Linked DNA regions of Sagittula stellata E-37. The protein of the gene in region 2 interacts with the protein of the main gene of each other region in a pairwise test. Links are inferred from orthologs where the notes say so. Each region holds a gene or a part of one and is shown on either strand. Other genes may lie near its edges. The genes, in order: eno and rpe.

Region 1 (16,736 bases), 740 kb from region 2 along the record:
GAAGTTGCAGTCTAGTGTGCAGGGTAGTTCAGTGATGGCCGCCGGAAAGGGTGAGCCACGTCGTGCGCCGCTGCGGCACGGTCCGTCGCTGGAGGTCCGCCTCGTCACACCCCATCGCGAAAAGGGCCGGGCCAAAAAAAAGGCCGAGCACAAAGCTCGGCCGAAGTCCAACAGGGAGGTATGACGATGCGAAACAAATGATGCAACGCTTCGTCATGTGCCGAATATGTCATCACAGATGAATCGATCAAGGACATTTACGCCGCACCTGCAGCATTTCCGCCATGCGTGACGTGCATACCACAGTGATTTTTCCCGCATTACGTGTGTTCAGTCCGCGCCCATCGCCTTTCGCTGGCGGCGATGCGCGATGATTTCATCCTGCACGAAGTCACGGAACGCGGACACACGCTTGGATTGTCTGAGTTCTTCAGGATACGCTAGGAAAACGGGCACCTCGACGCTTTCGATATCTGGCAACACCCGGACCATCGTCGGGAAATCCTCGATGATGTAATCGGGCAGCACGCCAATCCCGAGATTCGAGATCGTCGCCTGCAGCACGCCGAAGTAGTTGTTCACGGTCAGCGTCGTCTGGACGTCATTGGCCAGCAGCGACTGCACAAGCTGTTCACCGGCCAGCACCTGCGGCGCGCCGGGCTTTTGGCAGATCAGGCGGTGCGTGACCATCTCTTCGAGCCGCGTAGGTTCGCCGTGTTCGGCCAGATAATCCGGCGAGGCATACATGCGCATGCGGATCGACATAAGACGCTTGCGGATCAAATCGGCTTGGCTTGGCTCTTTCATGCGGATGGCGACGTCGGCCTCGCGCATCGGCAGGTCGAGCACACGCTCTTCCAGCATCAGGTCGATCTTCAGGTCGGGGTATTTCTCGTACAGCTTCGTCAGACGAGGCGCGAGCCAGAGTGCGCCGAACCCATGCGTGGTCGTGACCTTCAGCTCGCCGAAGACTTCTTCTTCGCTGTCGCGGATGCGCGCGGTCGCGCTGTCGATGCGTTTGACCATCGATGAGGTGGCGTCGAACAGGAGTTCACCCTGTTCGGTGAGAATCAGCCCGCGCGCATGGCGATGGAAGAGGGTCGTATTCAACGCCTCTTCCAGCGCGCGGACCTGCCGCGACACCGCCGATTGCGACAGATGAAGCGCATCCCCTGCGTGTGTGAGGCTGCCCGCATCTGCCACTGCGTGAAATATTCTGAGCTTGTCCCAATCCATACCGACACTTTCCGCTGTTGGCGCACACATAGTGGACGGAATCTGTTAAATGAATAAGAAGTTGACTTAAGGCTCGGCATTTGTGGAAATTAAACCCACTAAGGTCAGTAGCATTTACCTAATTTTGCGCTACAATGCTGATAACTTCAGCGTTGGGAGGCGCCGGATGAGCAAGCACCAGATCACCCTGAACGACCGTTTCGACCTGTCCCGCGAAAGCGTTCTTCTGAACGGCACGCAAGCCCTTGTCCGTCTCATGCTGACGCAAAAGGCACGGGACAGGCAAGCCGGGCTGAACACCGCAGGCTACGTCACGGGATATCGCGGCTCGCCACTCGGTGCCGTCGACCTGCAGATGCGCCGCGCCGAAAAACTGTTGCGTGAAAACGATATACGCTTCGAAGAAGGACTGAACGAGGATCTCGCGGCGACGGCACTTTGGGGGTCCCAGCAGGCCGAACTGCGAGGCGAGGGGCGCTTCGACGGAGTTTTCGGGCTCTGGTACGGCAAGGGGCCGGGTGTGGACAGGTCCGGCGACGCGATGCGCCATGCCAACATGGCGGGGGCCTCGAAACATGGCGGTGTCCTGATGGCCATGGGTGACGATCACACAGGGGAGTCCTCCACTGTCCTGCATCAGAGCGAATGGGCGCTGGTGGATGCCTATATGCCGGTCGTTTCGCCTGCGGGCGTACAGGAAATCCTCGACTTCGGACTTTATGGCTACGCGCTCAGCCGGTTTTCCGGTTTGTGGGTCGGTCTCAAGACGATGAAGGACACGGTGGAGGCGACGGCGGTCGTGGATGGCCGTCCCGACCGCGTGTCCCTTGTGACGCCCGACTTCCCGATGCCCGAAGGTGGGCTGAACATCCGCCTCGGTGACACGCCTCATGCGCAGGAAACGCGCATGATCGACCACAAGCGCTTTGCGGCCGAAGCGTTCTCGCGCGCGAACGGTATGGACAAGCGGGTCTGGGGCAAGCCGGGGGCGAAGATCGGTTTCGTCTCGGCGGGCAAGAACTGGCTCGACCTCGTGCATGCGCTGACCCTTCTGGGCATCGACGCGGCGGAGGCCGAGCGGCTCGGTATCACCACCTACAAGGTTGGCCAGGTCTTTCCGCTGGACATGCAGGGGTTCCACGACTGGGCCGAGGGCCTCGATCTGATCGTGATCGTCGAGGAAAAGCGCAAGCTGATCGAGGTGCAGGTCAAAGAGGCGATCTTCGACGACAGACGTGGCCGGCGGGTCTATGGCTGGTACAAGGGCGGTGCGGGCAGCATGCACCGGGACGAGCTGTTTCCAACGCGCGGGGCGCTGGACCCGATGTGGATCGGCCGAAAGCTGGGCGAGATTCTGATCGAGGAGGGACGCGGCACAGATGCCGTGCGCGCCGGTCTTGCCAGGATCGAGGAGGCGACACGCGCCGACAACACGCCCGACATTGCCGCGCGGGTCCCGTACTTCTGCGCGGGCTGTCCGCACAACTCGTCCACCAAGGTGCCGGAAGGGTCGCGCGCCTATGCGGGGATCGGCTGTCACTACATGGTGCAGTGGATGGACCGTTCGACGCTCGGTTTCACCCACATGGGGGCAGAGGGGGCCAACTGGATCGGCGAGGCGCCCTTTTCGAAGACCGGACATGTGTTCCAGAACCTTGGCGACGGTACCTACAACCACTCCGGTGTTCAGGCGATCCGCGCGGCTTTGGCCTCGGGCGTCAACATCACCTACAAGATCCTGTTCAACGATGCGGTTGCCATGACCGGCGGCCAGAAGAACGAGGGCGGCCTCACCCCCCAGCGCATCGCGGACGAGGTGCGCGCCATGGGGGTCGAACGCGTTGCCGTGGTCTACGACGAAAAGGAGGATGTGGCCTTCGGCGCGTTTCCGTCCGGCGTCACGATGCACGAACGCGCCGAGTTGTCGGAGGTGCAGAAGGGGCTAGCGAAGCACGAAGGCGTGTCGGTGCTCCTCTACATCCAGACCTGCGCCGCCGAAAAGCGCCGCCGCCGCAAGCGCGGCCAGTTCCCCGATCCGGACAAGCGGGTTTTTATCAACACCGATGTCTGCGAAGGCTGCGGGGATTGCGGCGTGCAGTCGAATTGCGTGGCCATCGTGCCGGAAGAGACGGAACTGGGCCGCAAGCGGGCCATCGACCAATCCGCCTGCAACAAGGATTTCTCCTGCCTGAAGGGATTCTGCCCATCTTTCGTGACATTGGAAGGCGCGGAAGTGAAGAAGGCTGAGGTCGCGAAGCTCGACCTCCCGGACATGCCTTTGCCGGACCTGCCGAAGATCGACGGCACGTTCAACGTGGTCGTCACCGGTGTCGGTGGCACAGGTGTCGTGACCATCGGTGCGGTTCTCGCGCAGGCGGCACAGATCGATGGCAAGGGCGCGGCGATGATGGAAATGGCGGGCCTCGCCCAGAAGGGCGGTGCCGTCCACATCCATCTGCGCATTGCCGAAAAACCCGACGATATCTCGGCCGTCCGGGTCGCGACCGGCGAGGCGGATGCCCTGATCGGCGGAGATCTGGTGGTCAGTGCCGGGGCCAAGACGTTGGGGCTTACAAAGACCGGGCGCACCGGCGGTGTCGTCAACAGCCACGAGTTCATCACTGGCGACTTTACCCGGAACACCGAGCTCGCCCTGCCGGTTGACGCGCTCAAGCTGGCGCTGGAGGCCCGGATCAAGGACAGGCTCGCGATGTTCGATGCCAGCGATCTTGCCAAGGCCACGCTGGGCGACTCGATCTTCTCGAACATGATGATCCTTGGGGCTGCCTGGCAGATGGGGTTGGTGCCGCTGTCGCATGACGCCATCGCCGCCGCGGTCGAGCTGAACGGGGCCGCCGTCCAGCGCAACCTGCGTGCTTTCGAGATTGGACGCTGGGCCATCCTGCACGCGGAAGAGGCCGCACGCCTTCTGCGACCGGTCGTGGTCGACAAGCCGAAGTCGCTGGACGAGCAGATCGCTTTCCGCGCCGATCACCTGACGAAATACCAGGACGAGGCGCTTGCCGACAAATACCGCGCGCGCCTGAAGGACATTGCCGACCCGCGGCTGAAGGAAGTGGTCGCGAAAGGATATCACAAGGTTCTGGCCTACAAGGACGAATATGAGGTCGCTCGCCTGCACCTCGAAACCCGCGACAAGGCGCGCCAGCAGTTCGGCGGCGTCTTCGAGATGACGTTCCACCTGTCCCCGCCGCTGGTGGCAAAGGAAGGGCCGGACGGGCGCCCGGAAAAGAAACCCTACGGCGAGAAGATGCTGAAGGTCTTCGGTGTGCTGGCCCGCATGAAGGGGCTGCGCGGCACGGTCTGGGACGTCTTCGGACGGTCGGAAGAACGCCGGATGGAGCGGGCGCTGATCGCACAATATGAGGCCGACATGAAGGAATGGCTGCCGAAGGCCCGGCCCGAGATCATGGACCCGTTGGTCGCGCTGGCGGAACTGCCGTTGCAGATCCGCGGGTTCGGCCCCGTCAAGATCGCGAACGAGGCGAAGGCCGCGAAGCGCCGTGAGGAATTGCTGGCGGTGCTGAAAGCCGGTGGCGCACCGGTCTCGCAAGCGGCAGAGTAAGCGCCTACGTCCTGCGTGCCGGCGTGGCGGGGGGCTCACCGACCGGGCCTATGGCCTTGCGGGCGAGCACAATGAAGGTCTCGCGCTCTGCCTCCGTCAGCCTGTGGAGCATCTCGTCCTGCAGCGCCGTCACGACGGGCAGGCTCGCCTCGAACAGAGTTCTGCCGTCATCGGTCGGTCGCACCTCGCGGGCGCGACGGTCGTGGCGGCTGACCTCGCGCCGGACAAGTCCTTTCTGTTCCAGCCTGTCGATCACGCCGCCTATGGTCGCGCGATCATAGGCGATAGCCGCCGCGACACTCGCCTGGTCGATGCCGGGCCGGTCGATGATCGCATCGAGGGCGGCAAACTGTACGGGTGTCAGATCGTACCCGGCATCCGCCATGTGCCGTGAAAACACCTGCGTTGAAATCTGGTTCAGCCGCCGAATCAGGTGGCCTGGCATGGCGTGCACTTTCATCTGGCGGTTCCTTCTTCGGCTGTAACTAAAGTCATTAATCACAATATGTTATTGAATTTGATTTGTATACTTACCTTTCTGCCGAAAAATGATATGTGTAGATATCAATTCGCGCCGGCACGGTGCGCGACACGAGGAGGAGCCCCCATGCAATTTTACCTCGACGGTTTTCGCGGCGGAGATCCGGACATCCGCAACGCCGCGCCCAATCGGCGGGACCGTGGGCCACATGCGCCGCTGCCCAGCGAGGTCGACGTACTGATCGCTGGCTGCGGTCCAGCGGGCCTTTGCCTTGCGGCGCAGCTTTCGCGGTTTCCGGAAATCGACGTGATGATCGTCGAGCGCAAACCGGGGCCGATCGAAAAAGGGCAGGCGGATGGCGTCAACACCCGCACGATGGAGATGTTCCAGGCCTTCGGTTTCGGCGAGAAAGTGAAGCGCGAAAGCCACTGGGTAAACCAGACGGCCTTCTGGTCGCCGGACCCCGCGAACCCTGCGCACATCCGCCGGATCGGCCGGGTGCAGGACGTGCCGGAGGACAGCTCCGAGATGCCGCACACGCTAATCAACCAGGCGCGCATCCACGAGCTTTTTCTCGACGTGATGCGCAATGCGCCGTCACGGCTGGAACCGGACTATGGCTGGTCGGTCGTGAATGTCGTCGTCGATCCCGCGACCGAGGACCATCCGGTCACGGTCACGCTTGAGAACACCGGCGTCAATCCCGGCGAGACGGTGACGATCCGCGCCAACTACGTGGTCGGCTGCGACGGCGCGCGGTCCAATGTGCGCAAGGCGATTGGCGGGCAGTTGCACGGCGACGCGGCGCATCAGGCCTGGGGGGTGATGGATATCCTCGCCAACACCGACTTCCCCGATGTCCGGCAGAAATGCCTCGTCGCCTCTCAGTCCGAGGGCAACATCCTGATCCTGCCGCGCGAAGGCGGCTACCTGTTTCGCATGTACGTCGAACTGGACAAGCTGAACCCGGATGAGCGTGTGTCCAGTCGCAAGTTCTCGGCCGATGACATGATTGCCGCCGCGAACCGCATCATGGCGCCCTATACCATCGACGTGAAACAGGTGGTCTGGTGGTCGATCTACGAGATCGGGCACCGTCTGACCGACCGGTTCGACGACGTGGGCCAGGACGACGCACGCAATCCCCGTGTGTTCACCGCCGGGGACGCCTGCCACACGCATAGTCCCAAAGCCGGGCAGGGGATGAATGTGTCGATGCAGGATACCTTCAACCTCGGCTGGAAGATGGCGCACGTTCTGACGGGCCGTGCCGACGCCAGCCTGCTGCGGACCTATTCCGCCGAACGCTGGGTCGAGGCGAAGCGCCTGATCGACACCGACCACCAGTGGGCGCGGATCATGTCCGCCCCGCCGGGCCAATCGGAACTCGACGGGTCGGGCATGCCGCGTTTCCAGAAGCAGTTCATCGAGAACCTGATGTTCACAGGCGGCCTTGCGGTGAAATACGACGCGTCGCGCCTGACCGCGAAACAGAGCCACCAACACCTCGCCATCGGACAAGAGATCGGGCGCCGGTTTCATTCCGCGCCGGTGGTGCGTGTGGCCGACGCGATGCAGATGCAACTCGGCCATGTCGCGGAGGCGGATGGACGCTGGCGCATCTATGCCTTCGGTGGGCAAGCGGACACTTCTGCACCCGGCTCCGCGATCCATCGGCTGGCGGAGTGGCTGGAGTCGGATCCAGCCTCGCCTGTGGTGCGATACACGCGGCCGGATGAAGATCCGGATGCGATCATCGACCTGCGCGCCGTGTTCCGGCAAACCTTCGAAGCTGTGGCGATGGAGGACATGCCGCCGCTCTTGAAGCCGATCAAAGGGCCGTTGGGACTGCAGGATAATGAGAAGGTTTTCTGCCTCGATCACAAGGGGATGGGCGACATCTACGACTTGCGCGGCATCGATCGGGAAAAGGGCTGCATGGTCGTCGTTCGGCCCGACCAGTACATCGCCCATGTCCTGCCGCTGGACGCTACGGCAGAGCTGGCGGCCTTCTTCGACGGAGTCCTGTTGCCGCAAAGGTAGGCGCGCGCGCCGGGGCAGCGTCATCAAAGCGCCAAAAGGGCGTTACATTTTCTGGCCAGAACGCGCGAACCGCAGTAAAGGCTGCGGCATCGGGAGCACGGGGAGGAGCCATGCCCGCCAGCTGCAGAGACGTGACGCGCGACATTTCCTATTCCTACTCGGCCAGGACCCGGAGCGGCCGCGCGATGATCCGCCTTATGGAGAACGCCACCGGGCGTCTTGGGCTGATCCGCCGGGCTGCCGGCTACGAAACGGAGGTGGGGCAGGGCCGCGACTTCTGGGAGGTCATGGTGACGCGCTATGGCCTCGGGCTGGAGGTCATCGGCGGATCGCTCGACAACCTCCCCAAGCACGGGCCGCTCGTGGTCACCGCCAACCATCCGTACGGGATCCTCGATGGTCTCATGCTGGGGCACATATTGTCGGTGGCGCGGGGCGACTTCCGCATCCTCGCCAACGGGGTTTTCCGCAAGGCGGCGGAACTGAACCGCGTCGTGCTGCCGATCTCCTTCGACGAGACCAGGGAATCCGTGCAAATGAACCTCGACACCCGGCGGGAGTGTCTGCGTTACCTCGACAGCGGGGGCTGCATCGGTATCTTCCCGGGTGGCACGGTGGCCACGGCGGAACGCCCGTTCGGACAACCGATGGACCCGGGCTGGCGTACCTTCACCGCAAAGATGATTGCCAAGTCCGGCGCGACGGTCGTACCGATTTACTTCGACGGGCATACATCGCGCCTGTTCCAGCTTGCCTCGCACCTGCACACGACCCTGCGCATGGGGCTGCTGATCAAGGAATTCCGGAAACGGGTGGACACGCCCGTGCGAGTCGCCATCGGTCAGCCAATCCCCGCGCACGAGATTGCCCTGCGTGCCAGAGACGCGCGCGCGATGATGGATTTCCTGCGGCAAAGCACCTATCAGTTGTCGCCGACACCGCTGAAATCCCTCGAATACGGATTCGAATTCGAGCAAAAGCACAAGATGCGGCGGCAGTGAAGTGACAGGCACACGGGGCAGGACATGGCGGTAGGTGTATTCGATTCGGGCCTTGGTGGCCTGACCGTATTGGATCGGGTTGTGAAACGGCTGCCGGACGTTCCGTTCGTCTATTTTGCCGACAGCGCCCACGCGCCCTACGGTGTGCGCGACGCCAACGACATCTACGATCTGACCACGCAGGCCGTATCCCGGTTGTGGGACGAAGGCTGTGATCTGGTCGTTCTTGCCTGCAACACCGCCAGCGCGGCGGCGCTCCGCCGGATGCAGGAATCCTGGGTCCCGCGCGACAAGCGCGTTTTGGGGGTCTTCGTGCCGCTGATCGAAGCGCTGACCGCGCGCCAGTGGGGCGACAACTCTCCTCCGCGCGAGGTGGGCATCCAGCACGTCGCCCTTTTTGCCACGCCCGCAACCGTGCGCAGCCGCGCGTTCCAGCGCGAACTGGCTTTCCGGGCAATCGGTGTCGACGTGGAGGCACAGGCCTGCGGCGGTCTGGTCGACGCGATCGAGGAAGGCGACATGATCCTCGCCGAGGCGCTGGTTCGCAGCCACGTGGACGCCCTGAAGCGCAAGATGCCGACACCCGAGGCGGCCATCCTGGGCTGTACGCATTACCCGCTTATGCAGGACATATTTCAGGATGCACTGGGTCCGGACGTGCATGTTTACAGCCAGGCGACCCTGGTGCCGGATTCTCTGGCCGACTACCTCGATCGGCATCCGGACATGTTGGGCCGTGGCACGACCAGCCGGTTCCTGACGACGGGCGATCCGGCGCGTGTCTCGCGCCATGCAACCCAGTTCATGAAGCGCCAGATCACCTTCGAAAAGGTCTGACCTGGGGCACCCTGATCGCGGTTCATGCGTCGGATAACGGCGGCCCGGCAGTCGGCGGGGGCGGAAACCTCAGGTTCAGATAGCCGCGAAGGTAGAACATGATCTCCTTCGTGGCGCCGCGCGGAAAACGCGCTTCGAGCGCGCGGCGCGTCAGGCTGAAATAGCAGGGCAGGTTCGATATCGTGCCGTCGAGCCGCCGGAACCCCATGGACCAGCCGTCGAAGCGCCGCAACTTGGCCGGTCCATAGTGCATGACCTTCATCTTGTAGTGCCGCGGGTCCCGATAAATCCGGTGCAGGGTGGGATCGAGGATGTCCCGAGGCCCTTCCAGCACTTCGAAGAAGTTGCGCGACTTGTATAACAGCAGTCCGCTCAGGCGTCTGGCGAGATTGGACTTCGCAGTCTCGACCATCAGGTGGTCCAGCGCGCTGTCGCTCAGCCGTGTGCGTGTATGGCTGATGCAGATCGCCCGGACCAGAGACGCCGAGTTCACCCCTTTCCCGGGCGATGCGGAAGCGGTGCTGCCGGACAGGTGGTCGAAATCGACGACCGCCATCCCGCAGTAGCCCTGACCCGTGGCAGCGCGGACGGGCCGTACGATGCCTGTAAATGCGTTCATCTTCCCCCTCCTTTCTGCACTGTGCCTTACGGCTGTCCGACGCCGGAGGAGGTCATGCCGCTGTCCGGGGCGATGCCCGCGATGCGGGCGGCTTCGAAGCAGAGGACATAGCCATCCTGCGAAGGACGCCTTGTCCGTGAGTATTTCAGTCAAATCTTAACGGGCCGCTTGATCGCGATGTATCGTCTGTCCCGACCCAAGGTTCCTGGCGGTTCGGCGGCTCAGGTCCGGGGATCCCTCGGGCCGACGTCTCCTTCCCACCATGCTTTCGTCAGGCCCTGGTAGATGGAGATCCGGCTGCCTTCGGGAAAGGCGCGGAGAATGTCCCGGCGGTAGGGCAGGCTCTTGCCTTCCCGGCCACGTTCATCGCGCCAGGCCAGGCGGTAGAGACGGCGGGAGTTCACGGTGATGTGGGTGCGCAGATGCTCGGTCACCACGGCCCTTTCACGCGCGCCGTAGCGGCGGGCGCGCAGGGCGGCGATGGCGCGACGGGCGGGAACCCAAAGCGCAGCAAGAAAGATTGTCCCAAAGACCAGTGCGATGCCCTGCGTCACGGCCGATGCGGTCCGGGTCTCGCCGCGCGACAACTCGATCGTGTCCGGCTCCGACGCGAGATACCACAGGGTTACCGGGGTGCCGATGGCACTCCGGTCATGGGTTGCCGCGTCAGTGTTCTGTTCGACCGTGAGTGGTGCGCTGCCGTCCGGTGTGAACCGGACCTTCACGAAGTAGGACCGCGTTTCGTCGCCGTCGCTGTCGTGGGACACACGGATGTCGCGGCCAAGCACGGTGCCCACTGTCTCTATCCCTTCGGCATCGAAACGCTCAGCCGTCCGGAGCGTGAAGTGGCTGACCAATGTCAGGATCAGCGTCACGACCAGCGGAATATAGGCAATCCAGCCGCCCATCCGGTGAAAGAGGCGGGAGAAGGAGACCGGTCTGGAAAGTGACGGTTCGGCTGGCATGGCGCAGAGAGTGCCGCGAGCTTGGGCCCGGATCAAGCGTAGGTCACTGGTCTGCGGTGTTTTTTTCTTGGTGCCGTGGCCGAGCGGTGGTGGGGCACGCGGCAGGGTCGGGATGGCTCCGGGAATGCGCGGCCGTGCTTTTACGGATCTCGCATGGGCCGTGCGCGCTAGGCAGTTGCGAGAGAGGCATTTTGGCGGTAATGCAAATCCCAAAGGAGATACTGCATGATCGGGACCCGCAACGATTTGCGACGATGACGTTCATGCCGCGCCGGGGCGCGGCACCTGCAGCCCATCCTTCGTTTTCATGAAAGGTGTCTCATGACCCAGTCCATCGCCATCATCGGCGCGTCCGGATACACCGGCGCGGAACTCATCCGGCTGATTGCCACCCACCCGTCGTTCGAGATCAAGGCGCTGGCCGCCAATTCCAAGGCCGGCCAGAGCATGGCACAGGTCTTTCCGCACCTGCGCCAACTCGACCTGCCGACGCTGGTGACGTGGGAGCAGATCGACTTTTCCGAGATTGACCTGTGTTTCTGCGCTCTGCCGCACAAGACAAGCCAGGAGGTTATCTCGAAACTGCCCAAGAGCTTGAAGATCGTCGACCTGTCGGCCGACTTCCGTCTGCGGGATCCGGCCGCCTACAAGACATGGTACGGCAACGATCATGCCGCCGTCGACATGCAGAAAGAAGCGGTCTACGGTCTGACCGAGTTCTACCGCGACGAGATCGCCGGAGCGCGGCTGGTGGCGGGCACCGGGTGCAACGCGGCGACCGGTCAGTACATCCTGCGGCCGCTGATCACCGCCGGTGTGATCGACCTTGACGACATCATCCTCGATCTGCAGTGCGGCGTATCCGGCGCGGGTAGGTCTTTGAAAGAGAACCTGCTGCACGCGGAACTCTCGGAAGGGACGAACGCCTATGCGGTCGGCAGCACCCACCGGCATCTCGGCGAATTCGACCAGGAGTTTTCCAAGCTTGCCGGGCGCGAGGTGAAGATCCAGTTCACACCGCACCTCGGGCCGTTCAACCGCGGCATCCTTGCCACCGGCTACGTGAAGGGCGAGGCGGAGGCGATCAACATGGCGCTTGAAGCCGCTTACGCCAACGAGCCGTTCGTGGAGGTGCTGCCCTTTGGCGAGACGCCTTCCACGCACCACGTCCGGGGATCGAACTTCGTCCACATAGGCGTGGTGGCGGACCGGCTGCCGGGACGGACCATCGTGGTCGCGGCGCTCGACAACCTGTGCAAGGGGTCGTCCGGGCAGGCCCTTCAGAACGCCAACCTGATGTTGGGTGTCGAGGAAACCGCAGGCCTCATGCTGGCGCCCTGCTTTCCGTAGGCGGGGTTTTCCGGATTGAGCGCGCCTGCGCGCGCTCTTTCTGCCGGGGGCAGGCCCCCGGACCCACGTCGGGGCGCTGCCCCGAACCCCGGGGTATTTGGGCCAAGATGAAGGGCCGGCGGCCGTATCTGGGGGCGATCGGGACGGGCAAATCGCCACAGGCCTCCCCGCGCTGCGGGGAATCGCATATATAGCGATGCACCGATCTTTGGGAGGACAGACATGGCGCTGAAGTCGCTGAAGAAGAAACGGCGGATCCAGGTTGTAGCACTGGCTGTGGTCGCGCTGATCGTCTCGACCGGACTGATCGGTTACGCGATGAAGGACGGTATCAATTTTTTCCGGTCTCCAAGCCAGGTGATGGAGGAGCCGCCGTCCCCGAACGAGGTCTTCCGGATCGGCGGGCTGGTTGAGGATGGGTCGCTGGAACGGGGTGTCGGCGAGACGATCCGGTTCCGGGTGACGGATGGCGGCGCGACGGTGCCGGTCGTCTTCACCGGCGTGCTGCCCGATCTCTTCGATGAGAACCAAGGCATGGTGGGCACCGGGCGTTACGTCAACGGCACCTTCGAAGCCTCTGAAATCCTTGCCAAACACGACGAGACCTACATGCCCAAGGAAGTTGTGGACGCGCTGAAGGCGCAAGGGGTCTACCAGGAGCCGGAGAGCTGATCTCACGCACGTTGTGCAGTGAACCGCGGAGCTGTCCGGCCAGCCAGGGGCTGTCGATGGATTGGGCGGCCTCGTTCGGACCGGCGCTCGACAGTGTTGTCAGTGCACTTTTGCCAGCGGCTTGCGGATAGGGGGCCCGGACCCCGGGGTGGTATGCTCGTCTTGGATCGTTGAGGCTTGCGGCTTGTCCTTTCGGACCGCCGTGCCCGAGGGCGGCGGGCTCCACGGACTGGCGGGGAGGACGAGTGCGACGCGCAGCCCGCCCAGCGGTGCGCGGTTGATCTGTATCAGCCCACCCGATTGGCGCGCGAAACCGGACACGGCGGACAGTCCGAGGCCGGACGCCTCGCTTTTGGCCTTGGTGGTGTAGAACGGCTCCGTCAGCATGGCGAGCGCCTCACGCGGGACGCCGGGGCCGTTGTCCTCGACGAAGAACACCGTGTAGGGAGGCGGGCATTCGGTCTTTTGCGCAGGGTCCGGCAGCGTGTCCTGGGTCTCCACCCAGATCCGGATATCGCCCTTTCCCAGCAAGGCATCCTGCGCGTTGAGGCACAGTTGCACGAGGCAGGTTTCCAGCATGTCTGCGTCGACATAGGCGGTCAGCGGCTCGGCGGGCGGCGCCAGCGTGATCTGCATGCCCGGATCGAGAAGGTCGCTTAGCAGGTCCTCAAGCCGGTCGAGGAAACCGCCAACGGACAGGGCCATGGGGGTGAGCCTGGTGCGGCCCGAGGCCGCGAGCAATTGCTGGACCGTCAGAGCCGCCCTGCGTGCCGCCTTTCGGCTGAGGTCGAGTGCGGCCATGCGATCCTCGGGCGTGTCGAGGAGTTCGAACAATTCGAGGTGGCCGAGGATCACGGTGAGCTGATTGTTGAAGTCGTGCGCCACGCCACCGACGAACTGGTTCAGTGCGCGGGCCTTCTGGGCATTCGCGTATTTCTGTTGCGCCTCGCGAAATTGCGTCTGTCGACGCGCATCGGTCAATAACGAGACGATCACATAGGTCGTCAGGGCGGCGTCGGCCACGATGACAAGCGCACCCTCCTGCCAGCTGCGGGTCATGGGCAGGACGATGGCGGCTGCGGCCCCGAATATGGTGAGCAGAAGGCATACATCGACCGCGATGATCGCGAAATCCCGCTGGCGCCTGTGCAGCAGATAGATGGTGTAGCCTGTCAGGGTTGCTGCGGCGGCGAAGTCCATGCCCGTGCCGGGTGAAGAGGCGAGAATCCAGATCGGGAGCGAGAGGAAGATCAGGCCGGAGGCGGCATAGGCCGCCAGGACAATCGCGATATCGAAGACCGGCGTGCGCATGTGTCGCCGCGCAAGCAGCGCCATGATCGTCAGTTCGGAACCGGTGTGAGCAAGGAACCAGAAGATGACGAGGTGGTCTGGCCGGGCGATGTAGTACGCAGTGGCGCCGATGCCGACGAGCAGGATGCGCAGCAGGGTGTCGGACCGCGACCGGTGCTCAGCACGGCGGATTTCCTCCAGTCGTTCCTTGTATGCCGCGGAAGACATAACGTTCACCCTGCGCTTCCCGATCACCGGCGGCGGCCGGAAATCGGGTTCGATGATAGGGGGATGGACACGATCGCTCTATGGACGTCGGGGCCGTATTGCCCGGAGGCGTGGTCTCATCCGTATAGGGCTGGCACGTGTCAGTTGCGCCAGCCCGCTGGTGTCATCTCAGGATGGAGCGACCGGCGTAAATCGCGGTGTCTTCCAGCATTTCCTCGATCCGGATGAGCTGGTTGTATTTCGCCAGCCGGTCGGACCGCGCCAGGCTGCCGGTCTTGATCTGGCCGCAGTTCGTGGCGACGGCAAGGTCGGCGATGGTGGCATCCTCGGTTTCGCCGGAGCGGTGCGACATGACGTTGGTCATGCGCGCGCGGTGCGCCATCTCGACCGCCTGGAGCGTTTCGGTCAGAGTACCGATCTGGTTGACCTTCACCAGCATGGAGTTGGCGCAGCCCTTCTCGATGCCCATCGAAAGGCGCTTGGGGTTGGTGACGAACAGGTCGTCGCCCACAAGCTGACAACGGTTGCCCAGAACGTCCGTCAGCATCTTCCAGCCATCCCAGTCGTCCTCGGCGCAACCGTCCTCGATCGAGATGATCGGGTAGTCGTTCACCAGCGCCTCAAGGTACTTCACGTTGTCTTCTGGCGACAGCGACAGGCCTTCGCCCTTCATCTCGTACTTGCCGTCCTTGAAGTACTCGGTCGAGGCGGCGTCGAGCGCGAGGTAGATGTCTTCGCCAGGCTTGTAGCCTGCCTTCTCGATGGACTTCAGGATGAAGTCGAGCGCGTCGCGCGTTCCCTTCAGTTCCGGTGCGAACCCGCCTTCGTCGCCCAGACCGGTCGACATGCCCGCTGCCGAAAGCTCCTTCTTCAGGGTGTGGAAGACCTCGGAGCCCATGCGCACCGCCTCGGCGATGTTCTCCGCCGCGACCGGCATGATCATGAACTCCTGAATGTCGATCGGGTTGTCCGCGTGTTCGCCGCCGTTGATGATGTTCATCATCGGGACAGGCAGGGTGCGGGCGGATGTGCCGCCCACGTAGCGGAACAGCGGCTGGCCGGCAAAGTCGGCTGCGGCCTTGGCACAGGCCAGCGACACGCCGAGGATCGCGTTGGCGCCCAGGCGGCCCTTGTTGTCGGTGCCGTCGAGTTCGATCATCGTGAGGTCGATGGCCACCTGTTCGGTCGCGTCGAAGCCGACGATGTTCTCGGCAATCTCGCCGTTAACACTTGCCACGGCATCCCGGACGCCCTTGCCCATGTAGCGCGACTTGTCGCCGTCGCGCTTTTCGACGGCTTCGTGCACGCCGGTCGATGCGCCGGAGGGCACGGCGGCCCGGCCCATGGTGCCGTCTTCGAGGAGGACGTCGACCTCGACGGTCGGGTTGCCGCGGCTGTCGAGGATTTCGCGGGCGTGGATGTCGATGATGGTGCTCATGGCTGTCTCCGGAGCTGGGCGTCTGTCCGGAGGTTTATCAGGCCGCGAGTGAAAGTAAACGGTGGCGTTATCGCTAACACGCCTTCCGGCGCGAGGGTTGCGCTAACGCCTGCGCTGCGGGTGCGACTGTACGGGCCAGCGCACGTTCCCGGAGGAAGGTATACAGTCCCGCGGCGAAGATGATCCCGGCGCCGACGTATGTCATCATATCGGGACGGTCGCCAAAGATCAGAATGCCGAGCGCCGGGGTGAACAGCAGGCGCGTGTAGCGGAATGGGGCGACGATGGAGGCCGGTGCCATGCGCATCGCCGTCGTGATGGCAAGATAGCCCAGCGTGGTGACGAAAATGGTCCCCAGAATGAACCACAAGGTCAGTGCGGAATAGTCCGACGACCGTTCCGCAAAGCTCCAAAGAAGGATGCCGGCAGGGATGGTCACGGCGAACCCCCATGTGGAAATCGCCAGCGCCGGGATGTGGGGCGGCGACAAACGGGTGACGAGGTCGCGACCCGAAAGGCCCGCAATGCCCATCACGGCAAACAGCTCGTACCCGGTGAAGCTGGCGGACCATGGGCGGATCACCAGCAGCATGCCGAAGATGCCGATGGCGACAGCGAACCAACGGCGCGGCCCGATCTCTTCCTTCAGGAAGATCGCGGCACCGATTGTGACCACCAACGGGCCGGTCTGCATGATCGCCGCGAAGACCGGAAGAGAGACATGGGCGATCCCGTTGACAAGCCCGATGGCGCCGATGATCTCGAACCCGTTGCGGAGCAGGATCATAGGATGCAGCGCGTCCTTCGTCAGGATCTTCACACGCATTGCCAGGGCCAACGCGATGAAGAACGCGGTGCCGCCGATCGAGACAAGCGTCATCACCTCGCCGATGGGAGCGCGCTGGGTGGAAAGCTTGTAAAAGGCGTCGGACCCGGACAGCAGGGCCATGGACAGGATCATCAGGAGAATGGCGCGCAGGGTCATGCCGG
Region 2 (9,840 bases):
GCAGGAACACGTCGCGAAATGGCAGTTGCCGGACGCAATGGAATTCGTCGAGGACCTGCCGCTGACCGCCACCGGGAAAGTGTCGAAGATGACGCTACGTAAATGCTTCGAAGGATACGAGTTGCCGGATGCTGGCTGACGACCTGAGGACGATGGCACCGCGCGAAAGCGATTGGTTCACGCTGGACGCGCGACGTGTGAAAGCGTTCGCCGATGCGACCGATGACTGGCAGGACATTCACCTAGATGCGGAGTTCGCCTCGAAGACCCCGTTCGGGGGCACCATCGCCCATGGCTTCCTGACGCTGTCGATGCTGTCGGCCATGTCCTACCAGGTGACGAAGGGGCTGACCGGATTTTCCTCCAGCGTGAACTACGGTTTCGACCGGGTCAGGTTCGTCTCTCCGGTCAGGGTCGGGCGGCGGGTCCGGGGGCGGTTCTCCGTGGCGGGTGTCGACGAGGGCGAAAGCTGGCTGGACGTACATTGGGACGTCGAGGTCGAGAAGGAAGGCGAGACACGCCCGGCGCTTGTGGCCAACTGGATAACGCGGTTTTACTTGGCCGAGGGTTAACGGCGCGCGCGCCCCTTCGCCGGGCGCCCGCCGCGCCGCCGTTCAGAGACAGGGAGAGAGACATGGATCTTGGCATGACGGAGCGGGTGAAACCGCTTGTCGAAAAGGTGCGCCGAATGATCGAGGACGAGATCGCGCCGCTCGACCGGGAGTTTCACGCCGAGGTCGGTAAACACCCGGAGGGCCGGTTCCACCACACCGCCCGCCAGCTTGAAATCCTGGACGGTTTGAAGGCCAAGGCGCGGGAGCGCGGCTTGTGGAACTTCTGGCTGACGGACTCGGATCGCGGCTACGGCCTGACGACGGTTGAATACGCCTATCTCGCCGAGGAGATGGGCAAGGTGGGCATCGCCGCAGAGGTCTTCAACTGCAACGCGCCCGACACCGGCAACATGGAGGTCCTCGAACGCTACGGCGAAGACTGGATGAAGGATCGCTGGCTTGCGCCTTTGCTCGCAGGAGAAATCCGCTCCGCCTACGTGATGACGGAACCGGACGTCGCCTCGTCCGACGCGGCGCAATTGGCGTTTTCGGCCCGCAGGGACGGGGCCGATTACGTTCTGAACGGCGAAAAGTGGTGGATCAGCGGTGCGGGCGACCCGCGCTGCGGGCTGTATATCCTCATGGCGTGTACTGATCCGGACGCGGCCAAGCACCAGCGCCACACGATGTTCGTGATGGACCCGGACATGCCGGGGATCGAAGTGCTGCGGCCCATGCAGGTCTTCGGGGCGGACGACGCGCCGCACGGCCACATGCACCTCCGTTTCACAGACGTGCGCGTCCCGGCGAAGAACATCGTGCTGGGGGAAGCGCGCGGCTTCGAGGTGGCGCAGGGCCGGCTTGGCCCCGGGCGTATCCACCATTGCATGCGCGCCATCGGGCAGGCGGAAAAGGCGCTGGAAATGATGTGCCGGCGCGGTCTGGCGCGCGAGGCCTTCGGCAAGAAGGTCGCGGAACTTGGGGCAAATTTCGACATCATCGCCAACGCCCGGATGGAGATCGAGATGGCGCGCCTCCTGTGCCTGAAGGCCGCTTGGATGATGGACACCGCAGGGGTGCGGGCGGCGCAGCCTTGGATTTCCCAGATCAAGGTCGTGGCGCCGCTCATGGCGGGCAAGGTGATCGACGAGGCGATGCAGATGCACGGCGCGGCAGGGATCAGCCAGGATTTCGACCTTGCGCACATGTGGACCCATGTCCGGACCCTGCGGTTCGCCGACGGCCCGGACGCGGTGCACAGGCGGCAGGTGGCGCGGGCCGAGCTGAAGAAGTACCGCAATGACTGATCTTCCTATGGTTGTGACTGGGCAGTGCGGGTTGGCCGGATGACGGAAGAGGAACTTGCCCGCGTGGCGCGGTGGATGGCCGACCATGTGCCCGACTTTGCGCCGCCGCTTCGGGCCGAGAAATTCGCGGTGGGGCAATCCAACCCGACCTATCGGCTGACCTCGCCCACCGGGGACTACGTCCTGCGCCGAAAGCCGCCGGGCCAGTTGCTGAAATCGGCCCATGCGGTGGACCGGGAACACCGTGTGCAACGGGCGTTGCGGGACACGCCGGTCCCGGTCCCGAGAATGTATGCGCTGTGCGAAGACGAAGCGGTTCTGGGCGTTGCCTTCTACGTCATGGACCACGTGGACGGGCGCAACATCGTCGACCCCTCCATGCCGAATGAGACGCCGGAAATGCGCGGTGCCATCGTGAGGGAGATGGGCCGCGTGCTCGCGGCCATTCACGCGGTGAAGCCGGAGGCGGTGGGCCTTGGGGATTTTGGCCCGCAGGGCAACTACTTCGCCCGTCAACTGGGGCGCTGGGCGAAGCAGTACGAAGCGACGAAGACAGAGGCGCAGCCGGACATGGACCGGCTCGTGACCTGGCTGGAGAGCGCCTTGCCGGAGGACGACGGCCAGCGGACGCTGGTCCACGGGGATTACCGCATCGACAACCTGCTTTTCGCGCGGGACCGGGCGGACTGCGTGGCGGTCCTCGACTGGGAGCTGTCGACGCTGGGCCATCCCTTTGCCGATCTCGCCGGGGTGATCCTGCAATGGCAATTGCCACCGGGCGCGGAGGGACGGGGCCTCAGGGGCATCGACCGGGCGGCGGCGGGACTGCCGACGGACGAGGGCTTCATCGCCGGCTATTGCGCCGGGCGCGGCATCGCGGTGCCGGGCGACTTCGGCTTCTACGTGGCCTTCTGCGCGTTCCGCATGGCGGCGATCCTCCAGGGCGTGAAGAAACGGGCGCTTGACGGCAACGCCGCGAACCCGGAAAAGGGTTTGAAACTGGGTGCTTACGTTCCCGAATTCGCAAGACTTGGATGGGACGCACGGCATGCCTATGGATGACGACCTTCGAGAGGGCCCCTATGCCTTCGCAACGCTGCTGGGGATGGAGATGGCGGACTGGCGGCAGGACTATGCCCGGTTCGAACTTCCCCTGACGGACAAGCTGATGAACCGGCACGGCAACCCGCATGGCGGGGTCTATGCCTCTCTGCTGGACACGATCATGGGGTATGCCGGGTGCTGGACCGGCGACAGGGACCATCGTCAGATGTGCCTGACGCTCAACCTGAACGTGCAGTTCATCTCGCGTCCGAACGGGAAAATGCTGATCGGAGAAGGGTTCAGGACCGGCGGTGGAAAGAGCACGTTCTTTGCCGAAGGGGCGCTGACAGACGAGACCGGAGAGATCGTCGCGAAAGGCACAGGGGTCTTCCGCTATCGCCGGTCGGGCTGAGTCGGACGGCCTGTGTTGACGCGGCGCGCGGTGTGGTGAACGGCGCGCGCGCAGGGCAGATCTTGTGGTTGCCGTGCCTTGCGAAGCTAGTGGTTAACGGCGGATCGGGGGCGTTTACGAAATTTTATGGGGTGAACCGGCCGGTTGAGGGGGGCGAACCGGCCGGTTGTTAACCTTTTGGCCCATGCCGATCAGTACAGCCGTTGCACCGCGGATTTTCCCGTTAACCGGTAAGCTGGGGCAGGGGTGGCCAACCCGGCCCGCCGGGCCGGAACGCCCACCCTACGGCATGGCCCTTTTACCAGAGCGTCGCGAAGATATCCGGGGCCAAGGTCCAGTCGGAGAAGAGGGCCACGTGCGGCAGCGTTTCGGGCGGGGCATTGCGGTAGCCTTCGGTGAAGAGCACGAAGGGCACGCCTGCCGCCTGCGCCGTCTCGCAATCGGTTTCGCTGTCGCCGACGTAGAGCGTCTGCGCCGCACCGTCGAGCGCCGCGATCAGCATGGCCGGATCGGGCTTGCGCGTGGGCAGGCTGTCGCCGCCGATGACAAGGTCGAAGAACGGCGCAAGGCCGGTGTCGCGGATCGCGGTCTCGGTCGCCGCGAAAGGCTTGTTGGTGCAGAGGGTCAGCCGGTGCCCCGCCGACCGGAGCGTTTCCAGCGCCTCCGGCACGCCGGGGTAGAGGCTGGCGGGATCGCTGGGGGTGGTCACGTAGTGGTGCATCGTCCGGTCGTAAAGCGCCTTGTGGCGGTCCGGCGAGGCGCCGACATGGGCCAGCACCCGCTCCAGCAGCACCGGCAGGCCGCGCCCGACGAAGCCGGGCGTCTCTTCGACCGTAATCGTCGGCAGGCCCAGTTCGGACAACGCCTCGGCCACGGCAGCGTGGATGTGGGGCACGCTGTCCATGAGCGTGCCGTCGAGGTCGAAGGCGATGGTCTTCACGCGGCGGCCGCCCCGGCGACAGAGGCGCGGATGGCGCGGATGTTCTCGCCGTAGGGCGCGGGATTGTCGACCGAGCCGCCCTTGAACACCGCCGACCCGGCGACCAGCACGTCGGCGCCCGCCTCGACCACCAGAGGTGCGGTTTCCGGCGTCACGCCGCCGTCGATCTCGATGTGGACCGGACGGTCGCCGATCATCGCGCGCAGGGCGCGGACCTTGCCGGTCATGTCGATGAACTTCTGCCCGCCGAAGCCGGGGTTCACCGTCATCACGCAGACCAGGTCGGCGAGGTCGAGCAGGTGTTCGACCGCCTGTGCCGGGGTGCCCGGGTTGAGCGCGACGCCTGCCTTCATGCCCGCCGCGCGGATCGCCTGAAGGGTGCGGTGGGTGTGGGGGCCGGCCTCGACGTGGGCGGTCAGGATGTCTGCACCCGCCTCGGCGTAGGCGTCGATATAGGGATCGACCGGGGCGATCATCAGGTGCACGTCCATGACGGTCTTGACGTGCTTGCGGAACGCCTTGACCGCCGGGGGACCGAAGGTGAGGTTCGGGACGAAATGGCCGTCCATCACGTCGACGTGGATCCAGTCGGCGCCCTGCGCCTCAATCGCCTGGATCTCGCGCCCGAAGTCGGCGAAATCGGCGGAAAGGATGGAGGGGGCGATCTTCACGCTGCGGTCGAAGGGCATCTGGCGTTCCTGTGCAGGGGGGATGTGCGCGGTTCCGGAGGGTTTTGGACGGGGGGCGGGGCCGGGTCAATAGCCGGCGCTGCGGTCGACCACGTGCAGGAGCGGAGCCCCGGATTCCGCGCGGGCGATGTTGCGCGCGATGACGCGGGCGGCGCTGTCGGGCCGGGTGGTGGAGGCGATGTGCGGCGTCACGGTGACGTGCGGATGCGCCCAGAAGGGATGGTCGCGGGGCAGCGGCTCGGTCCGGAAGACGTCGAGTGTGGCATGGGCGATCCGGCCCGCGTCCAGCGCGGCAAGGAGCGCGTCGTCGTCGATCAGCGGCCCGCGCCCCGGGTTGAGGATCACCGCGCCCTGCGGCAGGCGCGCCAGCCGGTCGGCGTTCAGCAGGTCGGTGGTGGCGGGTGTGTCGGGCAGCAGCAGGACGAGGATCTGCGCGCTGGAGAGCGCCGCATCCAGGCCGTCGTCGCCGTGGCTGGTCAGGACGCCGTCGAGATCCTTGGGCGTGCGGCTCCAGCCGGTGACGGGGAAGCCCAGCGCGGCGAGCTGTGCCGCGCAGGCCTGCCCGAGGGCGCCGAAGCCCAGGATGGTGACGGGCCGGTCCTTCGAGAGCGGCGGCGGCGTGGTGTCCCAGGTGCGGTCGGGGTTCACGATGTGCGCGTCCATCCCGAGGTGGTGCCGCAGCACGTGGCCGGTGACCCATTCGACCATGCCCTGCGTCAGGCCCTCTTCGTCGACCATGCGCGCCAGCGGCACCTTGAGCGTGGGGTTGCCCACGACCTGTTCGACCCCGGCCCACAGGTTCAGCACGGCTTTCAGGCGGGTGAAGGGCGTGAAGTCCTGCACCGAGGCGTTGGGCGCGTAGACGATATAGTCGACGGTGTCCGGGGCGAGATCGGTGGCGAGCGTACAGTCGAGGCCCTCGGCTTCGAGGGCGGCGCGCAGGAGATGTTCGTAGTCCTCCCACTTCTCGGAGCGGGCGGCGAAGAGGATGTTCGGCATGGATGACCTTTCGGAGGCGGGCGCGAACCCGGTTCGGTCAAGGTGAAGCAGGAAGCGGCGCCGGGGGCAACCCTAGGCACCTCAGCGCGGACGGTGGACGTGCGCGCTCTGGACCAGGCCGAAGGCGATCATCAGCACCAGCATCGCCGATCCGCCGTAAGAGACGAGCGGCAGGGGAACGCCCACGACCGGCGCGAGGCCCATGACCATCGACATGTTGACGGCGAAGAACAGGAAGAAGGTCATGCCGATCCCGAGGATCATCAGCGAGGAAAAGCGGTCGCGGTTCTGCAGGGCGGCGACGATGCAGAAGAACAGGATCAGTGCATAAAGAACGAGCAGGGAGATGCCGCCGACAAAGCCGAATTCCTCGGCCAGCGTGTTGAAGATGAAGTCGGTGTGCTTCTCCGGCAGGAAGTTCAGGCGGCTCTGCGTGCCCTGCATGAAGCCGCGCCCGGTCCAGCCGCCGGAGCCCATGGCGATCTTGGCCTGGGTGATGTGGTAGCCGGCCCCCAGCGGGTCGGAGGACGGGTCGAGGAAGGTGTCGATCCGCCGGAACTGGTAGTCCTTGAGCAACTGCCAGTCGGTGCCGCGGCTTTGAAACACCGCCCAGACGGCGCCGACACCGGCGGACAGCACGGTGGCGAAGTAGAGCCAGTGCACACCGGCGAGGAACATCATCAACGCCCCCGCGATCATCAGGAGCAGTGCCGTGCCGAGGTCGGGCTGGGTCAGCACCAGCGCTGTGGGCGCAAGGATGATGAAGATCGGGATCAGCACCCAGAGCGGCCGCGAGGTCTTCGACAGTGGCAGCCAGTCGTAGTAGGCGGCCAGCAGGACGACCATCGCGACCTTCATCAGCTCGGACGGCTGGAGGCGCATGAAGCCCAGGTCGATCCAGCGTTGCGCACCCATGCCGATGGCGCCGAAGAACTCGACCAGCAGCAGGAGGAAGAAGGCCAGCGCGTAGACGACCAGCGCCATGTTGCGCCAGAACCAGATGGGCACCATCGCCACGACGAACATGGCAGTAAGACCAAGAAGATAGCGCTTTGCCTGCGGTTCTGCCCAGGGACTCCAGGAACCGCCGGCGACGGAATAGAGCATCAGGAAACCGACACCTGCCACGGTCGACAGCAGGATCACGAGCGGCCAGTTCAGGTGCAGGATCTTGCGCCAGCCGCTGGGGACCGTTTTGACGTTGTATTCGAGATAGGTCACGCGCCGCGCCCTCCGGCAGCGAAGGCGGCGCAAAGCCCCGCCCTACGGGGTGTCGCGCCTGCGGCAGACCTGGCGACGACTTCAGGGGCCTGCGCCGTGTGCGAGGAGCTTGGCGTGGGGTGGGACCCGGTGGCGGTGCACCGGGCGGCATCGGTCAGGGTTCCGCAACGTGGCAGGTCCTGCGCGGCGGTGCTCCCGGTGGACAGGCCCCAATTGGACAGGCGCCGTGTAGATGGGCGCCGTGTAGATGGGCGCCGTGCGGATGGGCGCCCCGTTGCGAGCGGGCCTTGCGCGCCCGAAGGGCGCGCCGGTCGCCGCGCGTCAGCGCGGCGAAACACCTCGCCCGGAGCGGCGGTCGGCCATGTCCTGCAAACGGCGGTCATGCGCGGCTCGGCTCCTCGCTCTTGCGCGCGCGGCGTTGGGAGGAGAGCTTTTCCTGCTGGGTCTTGATGCGGCCGCGGTCCTTTGCCGGGTAGGCGTCTAGCGGCGGGTCCTCTCCGTAGAGCGCCTGGAGCGTCACGTCGCGGGCGATGGGCGCGGCGGTGCGCGAGCCGCCGACGCCGTGTTCCACCACCACCGAGACCGCGATCCGTGGATTGTCGAACGGAGCGAAGTTCACGAAGAGCGCGTGGTCGCGGTCCTCCCACGGGTCGGCCTCGGAGGTGATGCGCGACACGACCTGTGCGGTCCCGGTCTTGCCAGCCAGCCGCATGTTGTCGGCGATGATACGCGACGAATAGGCCGAACCGCGCCGGTTGTTGGATACGGCGAACATGCCGCGCTGCACCTGAAGCAGGTGGTTCGGGTTCAGCCCGAGGTCCGTCCCGCCGCGCCACGGCGTCTCGACCCCGTCGATGCTGCGCACGAGCCGGGGGGTGACCGACCGGCCGGTCGCCACGCGCGCGGCCATGACCGCCAGTTGCAGCGGCGACGTCAGCACGAAGCCCTGGCCGATCGCGGCGTTCACCGAATCGCCGATGACCCACTCCGCGCCGCGTTCGCGCACCTTCCACGCCTTGTCCGGCACGAGCCCGGAGGTCACGGCGGACATGGGAATGTCATGCGCCACGCCCAGCCCCAGACGGCGCGCCATGGCGGCGATGCGTTCGATCCCGACCTTCAGCGAGAGGTCGTAGTAGAACACGTCGCAGCTTTCGCGGAGCGATTGTTCGAGGTTCATGTGGCCGTGACCGCGGCGTTTCCAGCAGCGGAACGAGCGGGCGCCGACCTCGTAGTGGCCCGGGCAGTAGACCGTGTCGTCGGGCGCCAGCAGGCCCGCGTCCAGCGCGGCGAGCGCCGTGACCATCTTGAAGGTCGAACCGGGCGGATAGGCGTCCTGCACCGTCTTCGACGCCAGCGGCCTGTGGTCGTTGGTGTTCAGCGCGTCGAAATCGGTGTGCGAGATGCCGCGCACGAAGAGGTTCGGGTTGTAGGACGGGGCAGAGGCTATGGCCAGCACGTCGCCCTTTTCCAGATCGAGCACGACGACGGAGGCGCTTTCCTCGCCCAGGCGGGCCTGGATGTAGTCCTGCAGGTCGGTGTCCACGGTCAACTGGATGTCGGAGCCGCTTTCGCCTTCGCGCCGGTCGAGTTCGCGCATGACGCGGCCGACGGCGTTGACCTCCACCCGCTTGGCGCCAGCGGTGCCGCGCAGGTCCTGTTCGTGCCGGGTCTCGACACCGACCTTGCCGACCTGGAACCGCGGGATGCGCAGCAGCGGCGGCGGGTCCTCGTAGCGGGCCAGGTCGCGTTCGGAGACCGGGCCGACGTAGCCCGCGACATGGGCGAACAGCTCTTTCTGGGGATAGACGCGGGACAGGCCGACCTCTGTCGTGACGCCGGGCAGGGCGGGGGCGTTGACCGCCACGCGCGAGATGTCTTCCCAACTGACCCGCTCGGCGATGGTGACGGGGATGAAGGGCGGCGTGCGCTCCATCTCGGCCAGCGCGCGGTTGAGGTCGTTCTCGTCGAGTTCGACAAGCTGGCCCAGATGGGAGATCACGGTGGCGACGTCGCCCGCGTCCTCCCGCGTGAGGGTGATGCGGTAGGTCGGTTCGTTGTCGGCGATGACCACGCCGTTGCGGTCGAAGATCCGGCCGCGCGACGGCGGAATCAGCCGGATATTGATCCGGTTCTCTTCGGCCAGAAGGCGGAATTCGTCGGCCTGGTCGACCTGCATGTGGTGCATCCGCAGGCCGAGCGTGCTGACGAATCCAAGCTGCAGGCCGCCCAGAACGAGCCCGCGACGCGTGATGCGGCGGGCGGATTCGGCAGTTTCTTTCGGGCTTCGTCTCATAGGGTGCGTCCGGTGTGATCGAATTCGCCGGGGGCGGTGCGTCGGACGCCGAAGGCGAGGTAGGACACCGCGGCGACCAGCGGGTAGGCGAGGACTGTCATACCATATTGCATCAGGGTGAGCGAAAGCATACCCGGCGAAATGATCAAGATCGCGAGAGTAAGCCTGTAAAGGACGGTGATGGCCAGCAGCGTGGCGGCGGCAGCGGCCCATTCGGTGGCAAAGGTGTTCTCGCGCAGTTGCCGGGCGCGGTTCTTGAGGAATTCCGAAGCCAGCAGCATCAGCAGCGCCCAGAGGCCGGGGGGCCGCTGGAACACGAGATCGGCCAGCAGCATCACCCCCGCGATCGAAAGCGCGGGCACGTAGTCCGGGCGGCGC

What was found.
Region 1: the proteins of rpe (region 2) and eno interact in binary tests that used the Escherichia coli proteins (3 or more experiments, as listed by UniProt). The link is inferred for Sagittula stellata E-37 from one-to-one orthologs.

What each region holds. Positions count from the first base shown.
Region 1 is NZ_CP155729.1:2,861,627-2,878,362, reverse strand. Bases 13,610-16,595 are described here. They hold eno (phosphopyruvate hydratase), read right to left. Parts: upstream 15,747-16,595; coding sequence 14,472-15,746; downstream 13,610-14,471. Other genes in these bases: ABFK29_RS13550 (DMT family transporter), read right to left, coding at 15,820-16,595; ABFK29_RS13560 (ATP-binding protein), read right to left, coding at 13,610-14,308. Also shown: ABFK29_RS13610 (LysR family transcriptional regulator), read right to left, coding at 331-1,236; ABFK29_RS13605 (indolepyruvate ferredoxin oxidoreductase family protein), read left to right, coding at 1,403-4,822; ABFK29_RS13600 (MarR family winged helix-turn-helix transcriptional regulator), read right to left, coding at 4,827-5,282; ABFK29_RS13595 (FAD-dependent monooxygenase), read left to right, coding at 5,430-7,346; ABFK29_RS13590 (lysophospholipid acyltransferase family protein), read left to right, coding at 7,457-8,347; ABFK29_RS13585 (glutamate racemase), read left to right, coding at 8,372-9,184; ABFK29_RS13580 (BLUF domain-containing protein), read right to left, coding at 9,207-9,803; ABFK29_RS13575 (DUF3592 domain-containing protein), read right to left, coding at 10,025-10,768; argC (N-acetyl-gamma-glutamyl-phosphate reductase), read left to right, coding at 11,090-12,118; cytochrome c maturation protein CcmE, read left to right, coding at 12,341-12,790; more of ABFK29_RS13560, read right to left, coding at 12,890-13,609; more of ABFK29_RS13550, read right to left, coding at 16,596-16,731. UniProt on the Escherichia coli protein: Catalyzes the reversible conversion of 2-phosphoglycerate (2-PG) into phosphoenolpyruvate (PEP). It is essential for the degradation of carbohydrates via glycolysis.
Region 2 is NZ_CP155729.1:3,594,503-3,604,342, reverse strand. What follows is about bases 3,101-5,863. They hold rpe (ribulose-phosphate 3-epimerase), read right to left. Parts: upstream 4,947-5,863; coding sequence 4,254-4,946; downstream 3,101-4,253. Other genes in these bases: ABFK29_RS17115 (2-hydroxyacid dehydrogenase), read right to left, coding at 5,013-5,863; gph (phosphoglycolate phosphatase), read right to left, coding at 3,616-4,257; ABFK29_RS17130 (PaaI family thioesterase), read left to right, coding at 3,101-3,317. In the rest of the region: ABFK29_RS17150 (long-chain fatty acid--CoA ligase), read left to right, coding at 1-139; ABFK29_RS17145 (MaoC family dehydratase), read left to right, coding at 129-572; ABFK29_RS17140 (acyl-CoA dehydrogenase family protein), read left to right, coding at 635-1,861; ABFK29_RS17135 (phosphotransferase family protein), read left to right, coding at 1,901-2,923; more of ABFK29_RS17130, read left to right, coding at 2,916-3,100; more of ABFK29_RS17115, read right to left, coding at 5,864-5,945; rod shape-determining protein RodA, read right to left, coding at 6,027-7,166; mrdA (penicillin-binding protein 2), read right to left, coding at 7,546-9,462; ABFK29_RS17100 (hypothetical protein), read right to left, coding at 9,459-9,840. UniProt on the Escherichia coli protein: Catalyzes the reversible epimerization of D-ribulose 5-phosphate to D-xylulose 5-phosphate.